4 regions of the Streptomyces sp. NPDC028368 genome follow, and region 1 is predicted to be linked to each of the others. Evidence: riboswitches for the same ligand, from Rfam matches in the RefSeq annotation. Region 1 holds a riboswitch; each other region holds the start of a gene.

Region 1 (4,418 bases):
GCCGGGTCGGGGCCGGGCGTGCCCGAGGAGCCGATGGCGGCGCCGTCGCCGGCGAGGTAGAGGCCGATGGTGTGCAGCAGGCCGGTGCCGGACAGGACGGGGCTGGGCCGCAGGAGTCTGAGGTCGAGGTGGTGGCTGTCGGTCCCGGTGAGCAGGTCCTGCCAGGTGGCGCCGGCCGGTTCGATGTCCGCCGGCCGCTTCTTCGCGGGGATGCCGACGACCAGCGGGGTGTAGGCGACCGGGCCGGTGTTGTGCAGCGCCGCCGGGGAGCCGGTGGCGGGCATCTGGCGGCGGGCCTCGTCGTAGTCGGCGGTGGATTCGGGGATCCACAGGTCGGGCTGCGGGCCCGGCCGGTAGAGGGGTTCGGCGCCCTTGTCGTCCGGGCCGCCCTTGCCGGTGCCCCGCGCCTCGCCCTGCCAGCGGTCGGCGGCGGCGAACCCCCGGTCGATCTGGTCCTTGGCCGCGGAGTAGACGGTGATCTGGGCGCGCCGGCAGCCGTCGGGGTAGTCGCCCTCGCCGGTCAGGGCAAGGGTGTTGGCGTGGGACATCTCGTAGTCGAAGGCCGCCTGCCGCAGCGTGGGCTCGGCCTCCGGGGCGGTGAGCAGCCGCAGTTCGAGGGCGGGCGGGCAGGCCGGTGCGGGGCCGGGGAGGTTCAGCAGGACGATGCCCGCGGTGGCCGGTACGAAGATGATCGCCAGGATGAGCAGGAGCCGCACCCAGTGCCGCAGGAACGGGTTGAGCACGCGGCGTAAGCGGACCCGCAGCGGGGTCGGGGGCCGGACCTCGGGGGTGGCGAAGGAGAGGATGACGTCGTCGGTGGTGTTCTGCTTCGCCGAGCGGGGCTCCCAGACGTCGCCCATCGGGGTCCGCTCGTCGGCGAGCTCCTCGCGCAGCGCCTGGACGAGATCGTCGAAGGCGACGAAGCGCTTGCCCGGTATGCCCCGCTCGAGGACCTTGACCACGGCGCGGGTGAAGACGCTGCCGCCGGCCGGTTCCTCGCCGCTGAAGATACGGCGGTTGGGCTGCGCGGTCATCAGCAGCGACATGGGTTTACGGCAGCGGTGAAAGGCCTCGCCGGCGTTTCCGGCGTAGCAGCACTCCAGGATGATCACGATCCGGTCGGCCCGCGCGTTGTCCAGGTACGACAGCACCAGGTCCTGCCAGGAGACGGTCTTGTGCAGCCGGGGCTTGGACGTGCCGACCATCAGCTGCAGATTGCCGCCGTCCGGGCCGACCCGGCCGTGGCCGGAGAAGTACACCAGCAGCAGTCCGCGCGCCTCGTCGGCGACGGCGTCCAGCGCCTGTTCCACCTCCCATGGCTCCTGGGTCCGGCAGATGCGGACCTCGTTCTCGGTGAACAGGTCGGTGCCGGGGTCGATCAGGACACGCCTGAGCTTCTCCGCGTTGTCCCGTACCGCGGGCAGCGGGCGCAGGTCCTTGTAGTCGCTGACACAGATCAGCAGCGCCCGGTTGACCTTGCCCCGCGCGTCGTATTCGGACATCCGCTCAGTCCTCGGCGCTGCTGCCGCCCTCGGCGCCGCCGATCTCGCGCAGCCGGCCGTCGCTTTCACCGACCACGACCGCGGGCTCCTCGCCCGAGGCCCGCTCCTCCTTGCGCCGCCGCAGCCATTCCTGCAGGGCGATGGTCAGGCTCTTGGTGATCTCCGCGGCGACCGCGCCGACGACCACCAGGATCAGGTCGTCGACACCGACGGCCATATCGGCGGGGCCCGGCCCGTCGGTGTCCTCGTTCTCACCCGCCGGCCTCGGGCGCAGCGCCCACTCGTGCCGCCGCCGGTTCAGCCACGGCTCCCGCTCCAGCCACGCCCGCAGATCCGCGGCGTCCTGCTCCGGGTTGTTCGTGCCCGTGATCCGCATACGGACCTCTTGGCGGATCTCCTGGCTGTCAGCGCTGTCCGGCATCCCCCGGCCCCCCTTCCGGCGGGCCCCATCGCCCCCCGTGCACCAGATAGTGACGCGGGATCAGGCCCAGGGGCAACCGTCGGTGACGCACCGGCCACCCTGTGGCGCGCGCCACACCCCCTGCCACAGGGCTGCGTCGCAGGTCAAGGGTGAGTTGACGGCTCTTCGCGGGGCGTGGTGGACTGCCCGTGCCATTCGGCGACAGATGAGGAAGTCCGGTGAGAATCCGGCGCGGTCCCGCCACTGTCACCGGGGAGCGTTCCTCCAGCGAAGGTCACGGTCCGTCGCGCGGATGCCCGCAAGGGCCGCTGCGGACGGGCGGGAAGACCGGGGGATGCGCCGATCCGGGAGCCAGGAGACTCTCGTCGCCGTCACGTCGAGCCAGGGCGCGGACCCTGAGTGAGGACATACCGCCATGCCCGGCCGCCGTTCGAGATACCCGCACCCTGCCCTCGCCGTATCCCTTCGAGGCCTGACGGCGGCCTGATCCGGTGCGCGGCGAACACGCGGCCTACGCGTGCGGCGCGGCCCTCGGTTTCCTCGGCGACCTGATCGCGGCGGACCCCCGGCGCGGCCATCCGGTGGCGGCCTTCGGCCGGGCCGCGGGCGCCCTCGAGCGACGGCTGTGGCGCGACCACCGCGGATACGGCGCGGCGCACGCCGTGTTGTGCGCGGGCGGCGCGGCGGCCGGCGCCGCACTCCTGCAGCGCACCGTACGAAAGCCCGCGGCCCGCACCGCCCTGACCGCGGCCACCGTCTGGGCGGTACTCGGCGGCACCTCGCTCGGCCGGGAGGCGCGGGCCATCGGCGGCGCGCTGAGTGCGGGCGACCTGGACGTGGCGCGCGAGCGGCTGCCGCATCTGTGCGGCCGCGATCCCCAGGCACTGGACGGGCCGCAGATGGCCCGCGCGGTGGTGGAGTCGGTCGCCGAGAACACCTCGGACGCGGTGGTGGGCGCCCTGGTGTGGGGCGCGTTGGGCGGTGTGCCCGGTCTCGTGGCGTTCCGTGCGGTGAACACTCTGGACGCGATGGTCGGCCACAAATCGGCGCGCTACCGGCGGTTCGGCTGGGCGTCGGCCCGGCTCGACGATGTGGCCGGATGGCCCGGATCCCGGCTCACCGCCGCGCTGACCGTGCTCGCGGGCCCCGACCGGCGCGGCGCGCTGCGGGCCTGGCGGGCCGACGGCGGCGCGCACCCGAGCCCCAACGCGGGCCCGGTGGAGGCCTCGTTCGCAGGCGCGCTGGGCGTACGGCTGGGCGGCACCCTGGCGTACGGCGGCCGCATCGAGCACCGCCCGGTGCTCAACGGCCCGGCGCCGCCGCCCTGCGCGGAGGACATCGAGCGAGCGGTGCGGCTCTCGCGCCGGGTGAGCACGCTGGCGCTGGCGGCGACGGTCGCGGGACGGCTGGCGGCCGGCGGGATACGGCACGGCGTGGCACGGCACAGGAGGAGGACCCGGTGAACGGGCGGTGGAAGGCATCCGGCAACACGGTCGGCGGTGGCCTGTTGGTGGCCGGTACGACGTCCGACGCGGGCAAAAGCGTGGTGACGGCGGGCATCTGCCGCTGGCTGGTCCGGCAGGGCGTCAAGGTGGCCCCGTTCAAGGCGCAGAACATGTCCCTCAACTCCTTTGTGACGCGCGAGGGGGCGGAGATCGGGCGGGCGCAGGCGATGCAGGCGGCCGCGGCCCGGGTGGAGCCGACCGCGCTGATGAACCCGGTCCTGCTCAAGCCGGGCAGCGACCGCAGCAGCCAGGTGGTGCTGCTGGGCAAGCCGGTGGGTGAGCTGAGTGCGCGGGGGTACTTCGGGGGAGCCGGGGGGTCGTCCCCCGGGGAGACGCAGTATGCGGGGCGCCGGGAGCAGTTGCTGGGCACCGTGACCGACTGCCTGGCGGAGCTGCGCCGCACCCACGACGCGGTGATCTGTGAGGGGGCCGGCAGCCCCGCCGAGATCAATCTGCGGCGCACCGACATCGTGAACATGGGCATCGCGCGGGCGGGCCGGCTCCCGGTCGTGATCGTCGGGGATATCGACCGCGGCGGCGTCTTCGCGTCGTTCTTCGGGACCACGGCGCTGCTGTCCAAGGAGGATCAGGAGCTGGTGGCGGGGTATCTCGTCAATAAGTTCCGGGGCGATGTGACGCTGCTGGAGCCCGGTTTGGAGATGATGAAGCAGCTGAGCGGGCGGCCGACGCTGGGCGTGCTGCCGTTCGCGCACGGGCTGGGCATCGACGAAGAGGACGGGCTGCGGGTGTCGCTGCGGGGTGCCGTGCGCGAGAGCGTGGTGGCCCCGCCGCACGGCGCGGACGTCCTGCGGGTCGCGGTCGCGGCCGTACCGCTGATGTCCAACTTCACGGACGTGGACGCGCTGGCCGCCGAACCGGGTGTGGTGGTCCGCTTCGTGGACCGGGCCGAGGAGCTGGCGGACGCGGACCTGGTGGTGCTGCCCGGCACCCGCGGGACGGTCCGCGCCCTTCAGTGGCTGCGCGAGCGCG
Region 2 (4,418 bases), 560 kb from region 1:
AGAAGCTGTTCGGCTGGTTCGGTGGTGGCGGGCTGGAGGGGACCGGGCAGTTTTTCGCGATGAGCGGCTATCCGTCGGGCAAGACGATGGCCCTGGTGGCGGGGCTGACGGAGACGCTCGGCGGGCTCGGACTGGTGCTCGGGCTGCTCACACCCCTCGCGGGTGCGGCGGTCGTGGGCACGATGATCAATGCTCTGGTCGTGAAGTGGGGCGGCGGTTTCTTCGCGCCCAAGGGCGTGGAGTACGAGCTGCTGCTGACCGCGGGCGCGGGCGCGCTGGCGCTGACCGGCCCCGGGCGTTACGCCGCCGACCGCCTGGTGCCGGCGCTGCGCGCGCACCGGCTCGTCTACGGCGTGGTCGCCTTGGTGCTCGCCGCGGTGGTCGCCGGCGGCGTGCTGCTGGTCCGGAAGTAACCCAGGCGGAAGCACGCAGCAACAGTAAGGCCGGGGCGCCCTGGGGGCGTTGCGGCGGGAGAGGGGAGAGGGTCTTGTCCGTACGACGTCTCAATCACGCGGTGCTCTACATCCGCGATGTGGCGCGGTCCGTCGCCTTTTACACCGAAGCCCTCGGGCTCACGCTGGACATCGAGATACCCGGGCGCGCCGCCTTCCTCAGCGCTGCCGGCTCGCTCAACGATCACGATCTGGGGCTGTTCACGGTGGGGGCGGACGCGCCGGGCCCCGAGGCGGGCCGGGCCGGTCTCTACCACCTGGCCTGGGAGGTCGGCACGCTCGGCGAACTCGCCGCCACCGAGGCCCGGCTCGCGGCCCGCGGCGCACTGGTCGGCGCCACCGACCATCTTGTCTCCAAGTCCCTGTACGCCAAGGACCCGGACGGCAACGAGTTCGAGGTGATGTGGCGGGTTCCGCGGGAGGACTGGCCGGGTCCCGACGAGCCGAACCGGCTGCGCCCGCTCGATCTCGCGGCCGAGCTGAAGCGCTGGGGGCCCGACCTGATGACGGGCGCGGCCGCCGGCTCGGCCACCTGACGGGCCGCGGGGGGGGTAGGAGGGGGGAGGGGGACGGGCTGGGCGTACGGACCCGCGAGCCGGGCCCGGGGGCCGGACCTGCGAGCGGCGGGCCCGGGAGCCGGCCCCGCGTTCCGGGCCGGCAGCCGGCGCCTAGGAGCCCGACCCCGCCCGCGCCGCCCAGCGCTTTTCGACCCCGGCCAGGCGCCAGTACGCCAGCGCCGCCGCCCACACCACCACGAACAGGCCCACGATGATGAAGCCGACGTTGTCGAGGTCGAGGGTGGAAATCCAGCTGGTCACCGGGTCGTTGAGGCCCAGTTTTTCGTGCAGGACCGTCACCAGCTCGATGGTGCCGATGAAGAAGGCGACCGCGATGGACAGGCCGGTGATGGTGAGGTTGTAGTAGACCTTGCGCACCGGGTTGGAGAACGCCCACTGGTAGGCGAAGTTCATGAACGTGCCGTCGAGGGTGTCGAAGAGGCTCATGCCGGCGGCGAACAGCAGCGGCAGACACACAATCGCGTACCAGGGCAGCCCGGCCGCCGCGCCGCTGCCCGCCATCACCATCAGCAGCACCTCGGTCGTGGTGTCGAACCCGATCCCGAAGAGGAAGCCGAGCGGAAACATCTGCCCGGGGCGGGAGATCGAGCGGGTGAACCGGCCCAGGAAGCGGTTCATGAAGCCGCGCGAATCGAGCTGCTGCTCCAGCTCGGCCTCGTCGAACCGGCCGGCGCGCATGCCGCGGAAGACCCGCCAGATCCCGGCCATCGCGATGAGGTTGAGGGCGGCGATGAGGTAGAGGAACACCCCCGAGGCCGTGGTGCCCAGAGTGCCCAGGACCTGGTGGGTACGTGACCGGTCGTCGAGCAGCGCCCCGGCAAGGTGGGTGCCGCCCGCCACCAGGGCCGCCATCACGACGACCACGCTGGAGTGGCCGAGCGCGAACCAGAAGCCCACCGAGACGGGCCGCTTGCCGTCGGCCATCAGCTTGCGGGTGGTGTTGTCGATGGCTGCGATGTGGTCGGCGTCGAAGGCGTGCCGCATGCCGAGGGTGTAGGCGGTGATGCCGAGCCCCACACCGAAGGTTTCTTTGCCCACGGTGTAGTGCTGCGGGGCCACCAGGAGGAAGAGCATGCCGAAGGCGACGACATGCAGCCCGGCTATGACGGCTATCAGGCCCGCGGTACGGATGGTGTCCTGCCGGCGCCAGCGGAACGTGGCGGAGGCAGGGGTGTTCGGGGTATCGGTGGACAGGGCCATCCGGCGGTCACGCTCCAGCACCTCGTGGATCAGTTCGTGAGATGCCGTGGCCGGTCTCCTGGCTTGGGGGTACCTCCCTGCTCCTGAAGAGCTCGGGGGAGGGTGGACGCGTCCGGCCCGCCTTCCCGGCCGCGGGCTGCGGTCAGTGGCGCCGTACGCGCGCAGGCGCATACGGAAAGGGCCGGAAACTCCCCGATCACAGTGGCGAGGGCCGCTCCGGCCTGGGACCACAAGGTCCGTCACCGGTCTTCCCGAACACCACGGCATGACCACTCTAACCGCCGTCCCGCAGCGGTATCGACGGCCTCGGAGGGCTCGGCGCCATCAGTGGGCCACGGAGGGCGGGGAGGACAGCGAGGACAGGAAGACGCGCAGTTCGTGGTCGTAGAGCGGGGCGTTCTCCAGATTGACCATATGAGCCGCGCCCGGTATTCGGACCCTGCGGGCGCCCGGGACGGCGAGGGTGATCGCATGGGCGTTGGCGGCGATGTCCGTACTGTCGAGGTCGCCGTCGAACACCACCGTCGGCACGCGTATGTCGGACAGCCGGCCGGCGGCGCCGACCTCGATGGGCATCCCGGCGCCCATGCCGTCGGCGTGCACCTCGACCGTTGCCGCGGCCGCGGCGCGCATCCGCTCGCGCAGCCCGGGGTGGACGTCGGACGGACCGCGGTGCGGGCCGTCCACCCACATCCGCAGGAAGTGCTCGACATATTGCTCCATGCCGTCCGGTGCGCCGATCGCCGCCACCTGTGCCCTGATGTGCTCCAGGAGGAACGGGTCGGTGAAGGCGCGGCCGCTGACCCCGGGTGAGGCGAGCGCCAGGGCGCTGACCCGCTGCGGGTGGGCGAGGGCGGTGTCGAGGGCGACCCGGGAGCCGTGTGAGAGGCCGACGAGGACGGCGCTTGGGACGTCGAGGGCATCGAGGAGGGCGCACAGATCGTCGTGGTTGGCCCAGTCCCCGGCCACCGTGGAGGACAGGCCGTGACCGCGGGAGTCGTACCGGATCACGCGGTGGCCGGAGCCCACCAGCCAGGAGAACTGCTCGTCCCACATGCGCTGGTCGAGCATGCCGCCGTGCAGCAGCACCACCGCCGGACCCTCGCCGGCCGTTTCGTAGAACAGCTCACCGTCCCTGACCGGCACGGTGCCGTTGTCGAGCTCGGTCCAGGCGCTGAACGGGTGGGTCATTCTCTGTGCGTTCCCTTGGTGAGCGGTGGCGGGGCGGAGGGTGGGGGAGGAGGGGAGTGGGAGGAGGGGAGAGGGAGGAGGGGAGAGGGGAGGGGGGGAGAGGGGAGGGGGCGGATGCGTGAACGGTGTGGGGGTGTCGGCGGCTGGGGCTATTCCGGCTGGTTGTCCTGGTTGTCGGGATCCTCTCGGGTAACGCCTGAGCCGTTCGCCAGGTGCCGGAATTCCTCGCCGAGTCGGTCGAGTACACGAAGGGCCGTCGAGATGTCCTGTGCGGACAGGTCGGCCAGCCCGCGGCGCAGCTCGGTGGCCTCGGACTCCTGGATCCCGCGTATCACCTCGCCGCCCTCGGCGGTGAGCTGGATCAGGGACGAGCGGCGGTGTGCGGGATTGGGGGCCGTCACCACCAGGCCCAGCTCCGCCGCGTGGTTCACCCAGCGCTGCACCGGCTGCCGGTCGAGCTCCATGGTGCGGGCCAACTGCGGCACGGTCCGGGGGCCTTCGCTGCGCAGCGCATCGAGCAGTGCGTGCTCGCCTGCGGTCATGCCGGTGCCTTCCAGCTCGCGCTCCACCGCGCGCACGATCGTGCGGTGCAGGGGCCACAGGCGCCGTATGACGTCGTACAGAAGCTTTTCGGCCGGGGCCGGTTCGTCGCCGTCATCCGGCTTAACGACACTCATGATGTCATGATGGCATCGAAGGTGTCGTTTGGGAAGGGGCCTGCCGCGGAAGGCTGTTGGTGAAGCGCCAGACAGGTTGGTGAAGTGCCAGGCGGACCGAGGGCGGGAGGGGGGCGGGGGTGGCGGTGTCGTTGGGGTGGGGCGCGCCGTCCGTTGTGGGTCTGCTGACCGACGCCTAGGAGAGCCGGGGGGCGGGGGCTTCTTCGGGGGTGAAGGTGACGATGAGGTCGGCGCGGTCGCGGGTCGCTGCCACGGTGCGGGCGTTGGCCTCGTCCGAGGTGCGGACGAAGTGTTCGGCGTCGGGGCGTGGGCGGCCGAAG
Region 3 (4,418 bases), on a different contig from region 1:
GGCTCGGCTGCGAGCCAGGCGGCCACCGCCTGAGCGATGGGCTGGTCGGTGTCGAGCTGGACGAAGCCGAACTGGCCGCCCTGGTTGCACTCCAGGAACCACCACGTCCGGTCGGCATCCTCGGCGAAGTCGAAGGCCCCGTAGGAGAGTTGGGCATGACGCATATAGGCGTCCACCGCGTCTCGGACGCGGTCCGGCACCTCGGCCGGCTCCCAGAGACCGCCCTCGCTGAAGCGGCTGTCCACCTCTTCGGGGTCGGCCTTCCTGCGGGCGGCGAAGAGCTGCCCTCCGACGCAGGTGAGCCGGATATCGGCCCGCTTGGGGATATGCAGTTGGAGCAGGGTCGGACCGGCCGCCACCCCGGAGAAGTCCACATCCGGGCTGATGCGCGTGGTCGGCAGCACCATCGGCGGATCGGTGGAGTGCCCGCCGGACAACGATTTCACCACGACATCCTGATGCGTTCTGGCGAACTGCCGGGCGACCGCCGGGAACGAGGTGATCACTGTGGGGGGCACGGGGAATCCGCTGTGGTGGGCGGCGCGCAGTTGCCAGGGCTTGCGGCGTGCTCGTGCGGCCGCGACGGGATGGTTCATCCAGTGTGCCCGGGTGCAGTCGAGCACACCGTTCAGGGCATGCTCGGACTCGGCCGTGAGCCATGCGGACGGTTCCGGGGCACGTGCTCCGGGTATGCCGGGGCGGCGGACCCAGACGGACCGCAGACTGCTCAAACTCACCACGCGTTCGCCCGCCTTGAGGTAGCCGTCGAAGTCGCCCTTGGCGTACTCCGCCGACAGGGCGACCTCCCCGGGAAGGTCGGCGGGGTCGAGGCGGACGAGCGGGATGCCGAGTTCGTGCAGCCTCGCCACCACCATGTCCGCCGTCACGTCCTCCTCGCAGGTGAGAATCAGGACGGTCATCGCGGATCAGTCGTCGAAGTGGGTCTTGGAACCGGCAGTGGAGGCGGTGGTGCCAGTGGCCAGCAGCACCGCCCTGCTGTGCGTCGCCGGACGGCCGTCAGGGAGAACGTTCAACTGCCGTGTGGCGTCGTAGGTGTACGGCACGGCGGACGACGACCGAGCCAGCGGACGGGCGTAGCTCAGAGCGAACGGTCGCATACCTCTCCTTCAGGGCTCGGGACGCTGCAACATCCGGTGGTCTGGGCCGGGGACACGTAGCGCCTTCTGACTTATCCCTACGAGAATCACTGCAAAATCGATCGAATGATGGCTTTTTTTGATCGCTTCTGCCGATGTTCTTGACGAAACTGGCCTGGGCGTATCCGGCGAGAAGAGAGACGGCTGAGTCCCGGCCGGGGTTCCAACCGGCCGCAGGGCGGCACGGCCGACGACGCGGGGCGCACCAGCTCGGCGGCCCTGTTGGGTAGGTTGCGGCAAGCGGTGCGACCGCGCTGACGACCGTGTCGGCTGGTGACGTAGCTCGGTCACTGGGCGACACCACGGCTGGTGACGCGCCTGCGGCAGCCAAAGCGGCTCACGTGGACGGGCCCGACGCGCCGTAAACACGGCAATGGACATGCTGAACCCGTCCGACAAACTTCACAGCTTGATCGTCAACGCCTGGTCCACCGAACGTCGCGTGGTCCTGGGCCCCCTGTGGGCCGAACCCCAGGCTCAGGATCGCCGACGGCTGGTTGTCTGGGGGCCGGTGTTCCGGTTCTGGGACGCCACTGACACCCGACGCAGCGACCGAGGCGGGGACGGAGGCCGGTGCCCCGGGTCCTCGCCCGTCGCCTCGTTCACGGACCGCGCGCCGCATTGTCTACCCTGGACCCGCAGCTGGTTCGCCCCGTCCGCCAGGCGTGGTGTCGTAAGAGGGAACCCGGTGGGAGTCCGGGACTGCCTCGCAGCGGTGAGTGGGAACGACCGCCGTCATCAAGCACTGGGTACGCAGGTGACCTGGGAAGCGACGGCCAGTAGGTGTCCCGTCCTTCGGGATGTGCCCACGAGTCCGAAGACCTGCCACTGCTCGTGCGGGGTGCGATCACCACGCACGTATCCCATGGCGACCCGGTAGCGGGACCGCTGAGCGAGTGGTGCGTTTCACGCCACCGTGCCCTTGGTGCGCGGGGCGGGCCCGCATCCCGTTCGCGGCCCGGCGCCGGTCCTCACGACGACTCGCGAAGGAGAGTTTCGTGCCCGGCGAACCGAGCGTTCCCTCCGTCCCTTCCCCCGGAACGCCCCACCCGAGCGGGCCCTGTGTCCTGCTCAAGCATGGCGAGGTCTTCCTCAAGGGCCGCAACCGGCACCTGTTCACCGAGCGGCTGCACGACAACCTCCGCCGCGCCCTGCGGGACATCGGCGGCTCCACGTGGATCAAGTCCGGCCAGAACGTCACCGTGCTCGGCGGCGAGGTCCCCCTGGATGTCCTAGTGGAGCGCGCCCGACGGGTGATCGGGTTCAACTCGGTGGAGCCCGCCCTGCGCGTCCCAAGTGCCGTGGCGGACATCACCGAGGCAGCCGTGGACGCGCTCGCCGACGCCCGTGCCGAGCGCCCCGGAATCAGTTTCGCCGTGCGGGTCAAGCGCCGGGACAAGAGTTTCGAGATGACCTCGTCGCAGTTCGAGCGCTTTCTCGGGGCACGCGTCCGGGAGGCCCTGGGTCCTCTGCCGGTGAATCTCTCCAGCCCGGACGTACGGCTATCGGTCGAGATCGACCGCAAGGAGAGCTACGTCTCCTGGACCCGTCACCAGGGACCTGGCGGACTCCCCGTCGGTTCCAGCGGACGCGCTCTGGTGCTGCTCTCCGGCGGGTACGACTCACCCGTGGCGGCCTACCGGGCGATGCGTCGCGGACTGCGCTGCGACTTCGTCCACTTCACCGGCGCTCCGTACACGAACGCCGCTTCCGTCTACAAGGCTTACGCCCTCGCCCGTGAACTCAACCGCTACCAGCCCGGCGGGCGGCTGCACGTCATCGCCCTCGGCCACGCCCAGAAGCAACTGGCCATCGCAGGGGCCGGCAGGCTCCAGGTCGTCGCGCAGCGACGGCTGATGGTCCGCGCCGCTTCCGCGCTGGCGGGCCGGACCCGAGCGGAGGCCCTGGTGACGGGTGACAGCCTGGGACAGGTGGCCAGCCAGACCCTGGCGAACCTGGCCGCCGTCGACGACGCCGCCACCCTGCCGGTGCTACGGCCGCTGATCGGCTGGGAGAAGCAAGAGATCATCGACGAAGCCCGGTCCATCGGCACCGCGGAGATCTCCGTACTGCCGGACGAGGACTGCTGCAAGCTCCTCGCACCACCCCGGGTCTCCCTCCGGGCCGGACTGACCGACCTGCGTTCAGTGGAGAAGCGCCTCGACCTGGACGACGTGGTGGACAGTCTGCTGCGCGACGTCCAGGTCATGCACCCGGGAGAGACCGGCGGGGAGGGGGAGGCCGGCGCGGACAGCCGGGACGGCGGCCCCGCGCCCGGCCGCCCCGGTCCGGCGGTGTGCGCGAAGGCGCCGTCCGGGGCGGTGTCCTCATGAGCGGGGAGGGCTTGAGGCGGGTCCTGGTGATCGGGATCGGCTCGGGGGATCCGGAGCATGTGACGCTGGCCGCCGTTCGGGCGATGCGGGCCTGCGACGTGTTCTTCCTGCTGGACAAGGGCGCGCGGGCGTCCGAGCTGACCCAGCTGCGCAGGGATCTGGTGGCCGAACACGCCGGCCCCGGGCACCGGGTGGTCGAGGCCGAGGACCCGCGACGTGACCGCTCCCCCGCGAGCCCGGCCGGCTATCGGGAACAGGTCGTCGACTGGCGTCACCGCCGCGCCGCCCTGTACGAACGGCTCATCCGGGACGAGCTGGCGCCGGGCCGGACCGGCGCTTTCCTGGTGTGGGGCGATCCCGCTCTCTACGACAGCACGATCGACACGCTGGAGGAGGTTGCCGACCGGGGTGCGATGTCCTTCACGTACGACGTGATTCCCGGGGTGAGCAGCCTCTCGGTGCTGGCCGCCCGCCACCGTACGACGCTGACCCGGCTCGGCAGGCCGGTCCGGATCGCCCCCGGCCGGCACATCGCCGGGTCCGGACTTGCCGGGGGCGAGGACGTCGCCGTGATGCTCGATGTCGGCGCGGCCCTCACCGCGCACCGGGAGGAGGGCTGGTGGATGTACTGGGGCGCCTATGTCGGCACGCCTGAGGAACTGCTCGTCTCCGGCCCGCTGGCCGAAGTCGCTGACCGGGTAACGGAGTTGCGTGCCGCGGCCCGGGAGCGTCACGGCTGGATCATGGATGCCTGCCTGCTGCGGGCCGACGACCCCCAGCCGCCGGCAAACGCCGTTCCTCGGGAGGCTGCTGGCTGAGCTCCTTCGGCACCTCCCTCTGCCGCACGGCCGTGTACGAAGCCAACGGCCCGATGAGCGCGCTGTGGCCGAGCCCGCGTCGTGATCGGGGCCACCCGACCGAAGAGCGG
Region 4 (4,418 bases), on a different contig from region 1:
CGACATCTTCAACGGCGTGCTGGGCGGGCAGCCGCACCAGATCGACCGCACCCGGGAGGATGTCGACGTTCCGGCCGAGGCGCTCCTGGCCGTCCGGCGCACCGCGGGACCGCCCACCGAGGAAGGCGTGCGCGCCAACATCTCTGTCGCGTTGCGCTACTTCGACGCTTGGCTGCGCGGCACCGGTGCCGTGGCACTGGAGGGGTTGATGGAGGACGCGGCAGCCGCCGAGATCGCCCGAGCGCAGATCTGGCAGTGGCTGCGCCACGGCGCCGTCGACCGGGACACGGTGCTCGGCCTCCTCGACGGCGAGATCGCCGCCTTGGGAGCCGAGTACCCCTGGGCACGGCTCGACGACGTCCGGGAGCTGTTCGAACGGACCGCTCTCGCCAAGGAGCTCCCCGCCTTCTTCACCCCGGACGCCTACGCCCGCCATCTCGTGCACCGTGCGGAGGTCACGGCATGAGCGCCGCGCTGAACACCGCGATCCGACGGGTCGGAGTCGTCGGCGGCGGCCAGATGGGCGCGGGCATCGCCGAGGTGTGCGCCCGCGCCGGGCTCGACACCGTGGTCTGCGAGGCCGATGCGACCGCGGCCCGTGCGGCCCGCGAGCGGGTGGCCGTCTCCCTCGAACGCGCCGTCCAGCGCGGCAAGTTGGACCGTATCTCGGCCGAGGACGCTCTGACCCGGATGGTCTTCACCGGCAGTCTCGACGACCTCGCGGACCGGCAGCTCGTCATCGAGGCGATCGTCGAGAACGCCGCGGCCAAGACCGACGTCTTCGCCGCCCTCGACAAGATCGTCGAGGATGAGGAGGCGATCCTGGCGACCAACACCTCGGCCATCCCCGTCATGCGGCTCGGCATGGCCACCCGCCGCGCGGACCGCGTCCTCGGGCTGCACTTCTTCAACCCGGTCCCGGTGCTGCCGCTCGTCGAGGTCGTCACCTCCCTGCACACCACGCCGGCGACGGTCTCCGCCGCCGAGGAATTCGTCACCGGCACCCTCGCCAAGACGGTCGTACGGTCCCAGGACCGGGCCGGCTTCGTCGTCAACGCGCTGCTCGTGCCGTACCTGCTCTCGGCGATCCGGATGGCCGAGTCCGGCTTCGCGACCGCCGCCGACGTGGACGCGGGCATGGAGCTGGGCTGCGCGCACCCCATGGGCCCGCTGAAGCTCGCCGACCTGATCGGCCTGGACACCGTGGCATCCATCGCACGGTCCCTCTACGACGAGTTCAAGGAACCCCTCTACGCGCCGCCACCGCTGCTCCAGCGCATGGTGGAGGCGGGACTGCTCGGCCGCAAGACCGGGCGCGGGTTCCACACCTACGACCAGGGCTGAGGGTCCCTGGATCGCCGTCGGGCTGAGGGGCCCGGCAGGTGTGCGGTACGGGGCGCGGAACGGAGACTGAGGCCGTTCCGTGCCCTGCCGCGTGCGAACCTCGCCCCGCCGGTGTCTCATCTCACAGTCCGGAATGTGAACAGAGGTGTCCGCCGCGACGGCCGCGTTCTACGCTGGCCGGGCAATTGGTTCGCCCCGTCCGCCAGACGGGCCGCGTCGTAAGAGGGAACCCGGTGAGAATCCGGGACTGCCCCGCAGCGGTGAGTGGGAACGACCGCCGTCATACGCACTGGATCCGGGCCGCGGATCCGGGAAGCGACGGCCAGTAGGTGCCCGCCGGAAGAGACTCCGGCAGGCGCGCCCGCGAGTCCGAAGACCTGCCCGTTGCCCGTGCACGCCCCTGCGTGGACGGAGATCCCGGTGACCTCGAGGGCGGGTCGGCGTACATATCAGGCGGACACGTGCGTCGCGAGCGCAGCGTGGTTCCGTCCGGTTCGTCATCCCTTCGCGTTCCTCGTTCCGTCCCGGGACATTCAGGAGACACATCCGCGAAGGAGAGTTCCGTGACAGCTAAGCCCGCAGCCGCGGCAGCACGGGCCACCGTGTACGGCTACCCCCGCCAGGGCCAGAACCGGGAACTGAAGAAGGCCATCGAGGGCTACTGGAAGGGCAAGGTCACCGCCGACGCCCTGACGGAGACCGCCCGCACCCTGCGCCGTTCCCACTGGCAGCAGCTGGCCGACGCCGGCATCCACGAGGTGCCCACCGGTGACTTCTCGTACTACGACCATGTGCTGGACACCAGCGTCATGGTCGGCGCGATCCCGGACCGCCACCAGGCCGCCGTCACGGCCGACGCCCTCGACGGCTACTTCGCCATGGCCCGCGGCACGCAGGAGGTGGCGCCGCTGGAGATGACCAAGTGGTTCGACACCAACTACCACTACCTGGTACCCGAGTTGGGGCCGGACACGGTCTTCGCTGCCGACTCCACCAAGCAGGTCGCCGAGCTCACCGAAGCGCTCGGGCTCGACCTCACCGCCCGCCCGGTGCTCGTCGGACCGATCACCTACCTTTTGCTGTCGAAGCCCGCCCCCGGCGTGGCCGCCGACTTCGAGCCGCTGACCCTGCTGGACCGACTGCTGCCCGTCTACGCCGAGGTCCTCGCCGACCTGCGTGCCGCCGGCGCCGAGTGGGTGCAGCTCGACGAGCCCGCCCTCGTCCAGGACCGCACTCCGGCCGAACTGGACGCCGCGGCCCGCGCCTACCGCGAACTGGGCACCCGCACCGACCGCCCCAAGCTCCTGGTCGCCTCGCACTTCGACCGGCTGGGCGAGGCCCTGCCCGTCCTGGCCAAGGCTCCGGTGGACGGACTGGCGCTCGACTTCACCGACGCGGCCGCGGCCAACCTCGAGGCGCTGGCGGCCGTCGGCGGACTGCCGGGCAAGCGCCTGGTAGCGGGCGTGGTCAACGGCCGTAACATCTGGATCAACGATCTGGAGAAGTCGCTGGCCACCCTCGGCACCCTGCTCGGCCTCGCCGACCGGGTCGATGTGGCCGCCTCCTGCTCGCTGTTGCACGTCCCGCTGGACGCCACCGTCGAACGCGACATCGACCCGCAGATCCTCCGCTGGCTGGCCTTCGCCAAGCAGAAGACCGCGGAAATCGCCACGCTCGCCCGCGGCCTGGCGCAGGGCACCGACACCATCGCCGCCGAACTCGCCGCGAACCGCGCAGACTTGGCGTCCCGGGCCGGTTCGGCGCTGACCCATGACCCGGCGGTACGCGCCCGCGCCGCGGCCGTCACCGACGCCGACGGCCGCCGCTCGGCGCCGTACCCCGAGCGGGCCGCCGCCCAACGCGCCCACCTCGGGCTGCCGCTGCTGCCGACCACCACCATCGGCTCGTTCCCACAGACCGCCGACCTGCGCACTGCCCGCGCCGACCTGCGCACAGGACGGATCGACACCGCGGGATACAACGACCGCATCGCGGCCGAAATCCGCGACGTCCTCGCCTTCCAGGAAAAGGCCGGCATCGACGTCCTCGTCCACGGCGAGCCCGAACGCAACGACATGGTCCAGTACTTCGCCGAGCAGCTCACCGGCTACCTCGCCACCCAACACGGCTGGGTCCAGTCCTACGGCACCCGCTACGTCCGCCCACCAATCCTGGCCGGCGACATCTCCCGCCCCGAACCTATGACAGTCCGCTGGACCTCCTACGCCCAGTCACTCACCAACCGCCCCGTCAAAGGCATGCTCACCGGCCCGGTCACCATGCTCGCCTGGTCCTTCATCCGCGACGACCAGCCACTCGCCGACACCGCCCGCCAAGTCGCCCTCGCCCTGCGCGACGAAGTGAACGACCTCGAAACAGCCGGCACATCCATCATCCAAGTCGACGAGCCCGCACTGCGCGAAACGCTGCCACTACGCACAACCGACCACACCACCTACCTGACCTGGGCCACCGAAGCATTCCGCCTCACCACCAGCAGCGCACTGAACCGCACCCAGATCCACACCCACATGTGCTACGCCGAATTCGGCGACATCGTCCAGGCCATCGACGACCTCGACGCAGACGTCATCAGCCTGGAGGCCGCCCGCTCCCACATGCAGGTCGCCCGGGAACTGGCTACGGCCCGCTACCCACGCGAGGCCGGCCCCGGCGTCTACGACATCCACTCCCCCCGCGTCCCCAGCACCGACGAAGTAACCACCTTGCTCCGCAAGGGACTTGAGGCCATCCCCGCCGAACGCCTCTGGGTCAACCCCGACTGCGGTCTCAAGACCCGCGGCTGGCCGGAGGTGCGGTCCGCGCTGGAGAACCTGGTCACCGCCGCCCGCACCGTCCGCACGGAGCTGTCCGGCTCCTGATTCCGTTGACGGCCGGGAGGGAACGCAGCCGCGCCCTCCCGGCCGTCTCGGCATGTCCACCAGGAGACGGATGCCGGCACAGGTCAACAAGGCGCTGTCCTGCGGGAGTCGACAACGTCGTAACAGGCTGCGTTCCTCGGGGGCGAGACGCTGGTTGGCCCAGGCCGCCATGGCGAGCAGGAGGGGGCGCAG

What was found. A riboswitch is a leader RNA that binds a small molecule or an ion and turns the genes downstream of it on or off. The one in region 1 is predicted to bind cobalamin.
Region 2: it holds a riboswitch for cobalamin, as region 1 does, so the genes downstream of both, nicT (Nickel transporter NicT) here and ACZ4S3_RS06730 (cobalamin biosynthesis protein) in region 1, are expected to answer to the same signal.
Region 3: it holds a riboswitch for cobalamin, as region 1 does, so the genes downstream of both, thiI (tRNA uracil 4-sulfurtransferase ThiI) here and ACZ4S3_RS06730 (cobalamin biosynthesis protein) in region 1, are expected to answer to the same signal.
Region 4: it holds a riboswitch for cobalamin, as region 1 does, so the genes downstream of both, metE (5-methyltetrahydropteroyltriglutamate--homocysteine S-methyltransferase) here and ACZ4S3_RS06730 (cobalamin biosynthesis protein) in region 1, are expected to answer to the same signal.

The regions. Positions count from the first base shown of each region.
Region 1 covers NZ_JBVHTY010000002.1:719,044-723,461, reverse strand. The annotation lists gene ACZ4S3_RS06740 (caspase family protein) at 1-1,502, opposite strand, end outside; gene ACZ4S3_RS06735 (hypothetical protein) at 1,507-1,923, opposite strand; cobalamin riboswitch at 2,132-2,284, shown strand; gene ACZ4S3_RS06730 (cobalamin biosynthesis protein) at 2,415-3,386, shown strand; gene ACZ4S3_RS06725 (cobyric acid synthase) at 3,383-4,418, shown strand, end outside.
Region 2 covers NZ_JBVHTY010000002.1:162,699-167,116, forward strand. The annotation lists gene ACZ4S3_RS04270 (DoxX family protein) at 1-413, shown strand, start outside; gene ACZ4S3_RS04275 (VOC family protein) at 488-988, shown strand; gene nicT (Nickel transporter NicT) at 1,121-2,263, opposite strand; cobalamin riboswitch at 2,262-2,508, opposite strand; gene ACZ4S3_RS04285 (alpha/beta fold hydrolase) at 2,555-3,421, opposite strand; gene ACZ4S3_RS04290 (MarR family winged helix-turn-helix transcriptional regulator) at 3,571-4,098, opposite strand; gene ACZ4S3_RS04295 (nucleoside/nucleotide kinase family protein) at 4,274-4,418, opposite strand, start outside.
Region 3 covers NZ_JBVHTY010000004.1:265,927-270,344, reverse strand. The annotation lists gene tgmB (ATP-grasp ribosomal peptide maturase) at 1-920, opposite strand, end outside; gene tgmA (putative ATP-grasp-modified RiPP) at 927-1,118, opposite strand; cobalamin riboswitch at 1,783-2,001, shown strand; gene thiI (tRNA uracil 4-sulfurtransferase ThiI) at 2,156-3,490, shown strand; gene cobF (precorrin-6A synthase (deacetylating)) at 3,487-4,308, shown strand.
Region 4 covers NZ_JBVHTY010000009.1:129,722-134,139, forward strand. The annotation lists gene aceB (malate synthase A) at 1-466, shown strand, start outside; gene ACZ4S3_RS22050 (3-hydroxybutyryl-CoA dehydrogenase) at 463-1,344, shown strand; cobalamin riboswitch at 1,514-1,743, shown strand; gene metE (5-methyltetrahydropteroyltriglutamate--homocysteine S-methyltransferase) at 1,908-4,226, shown strand.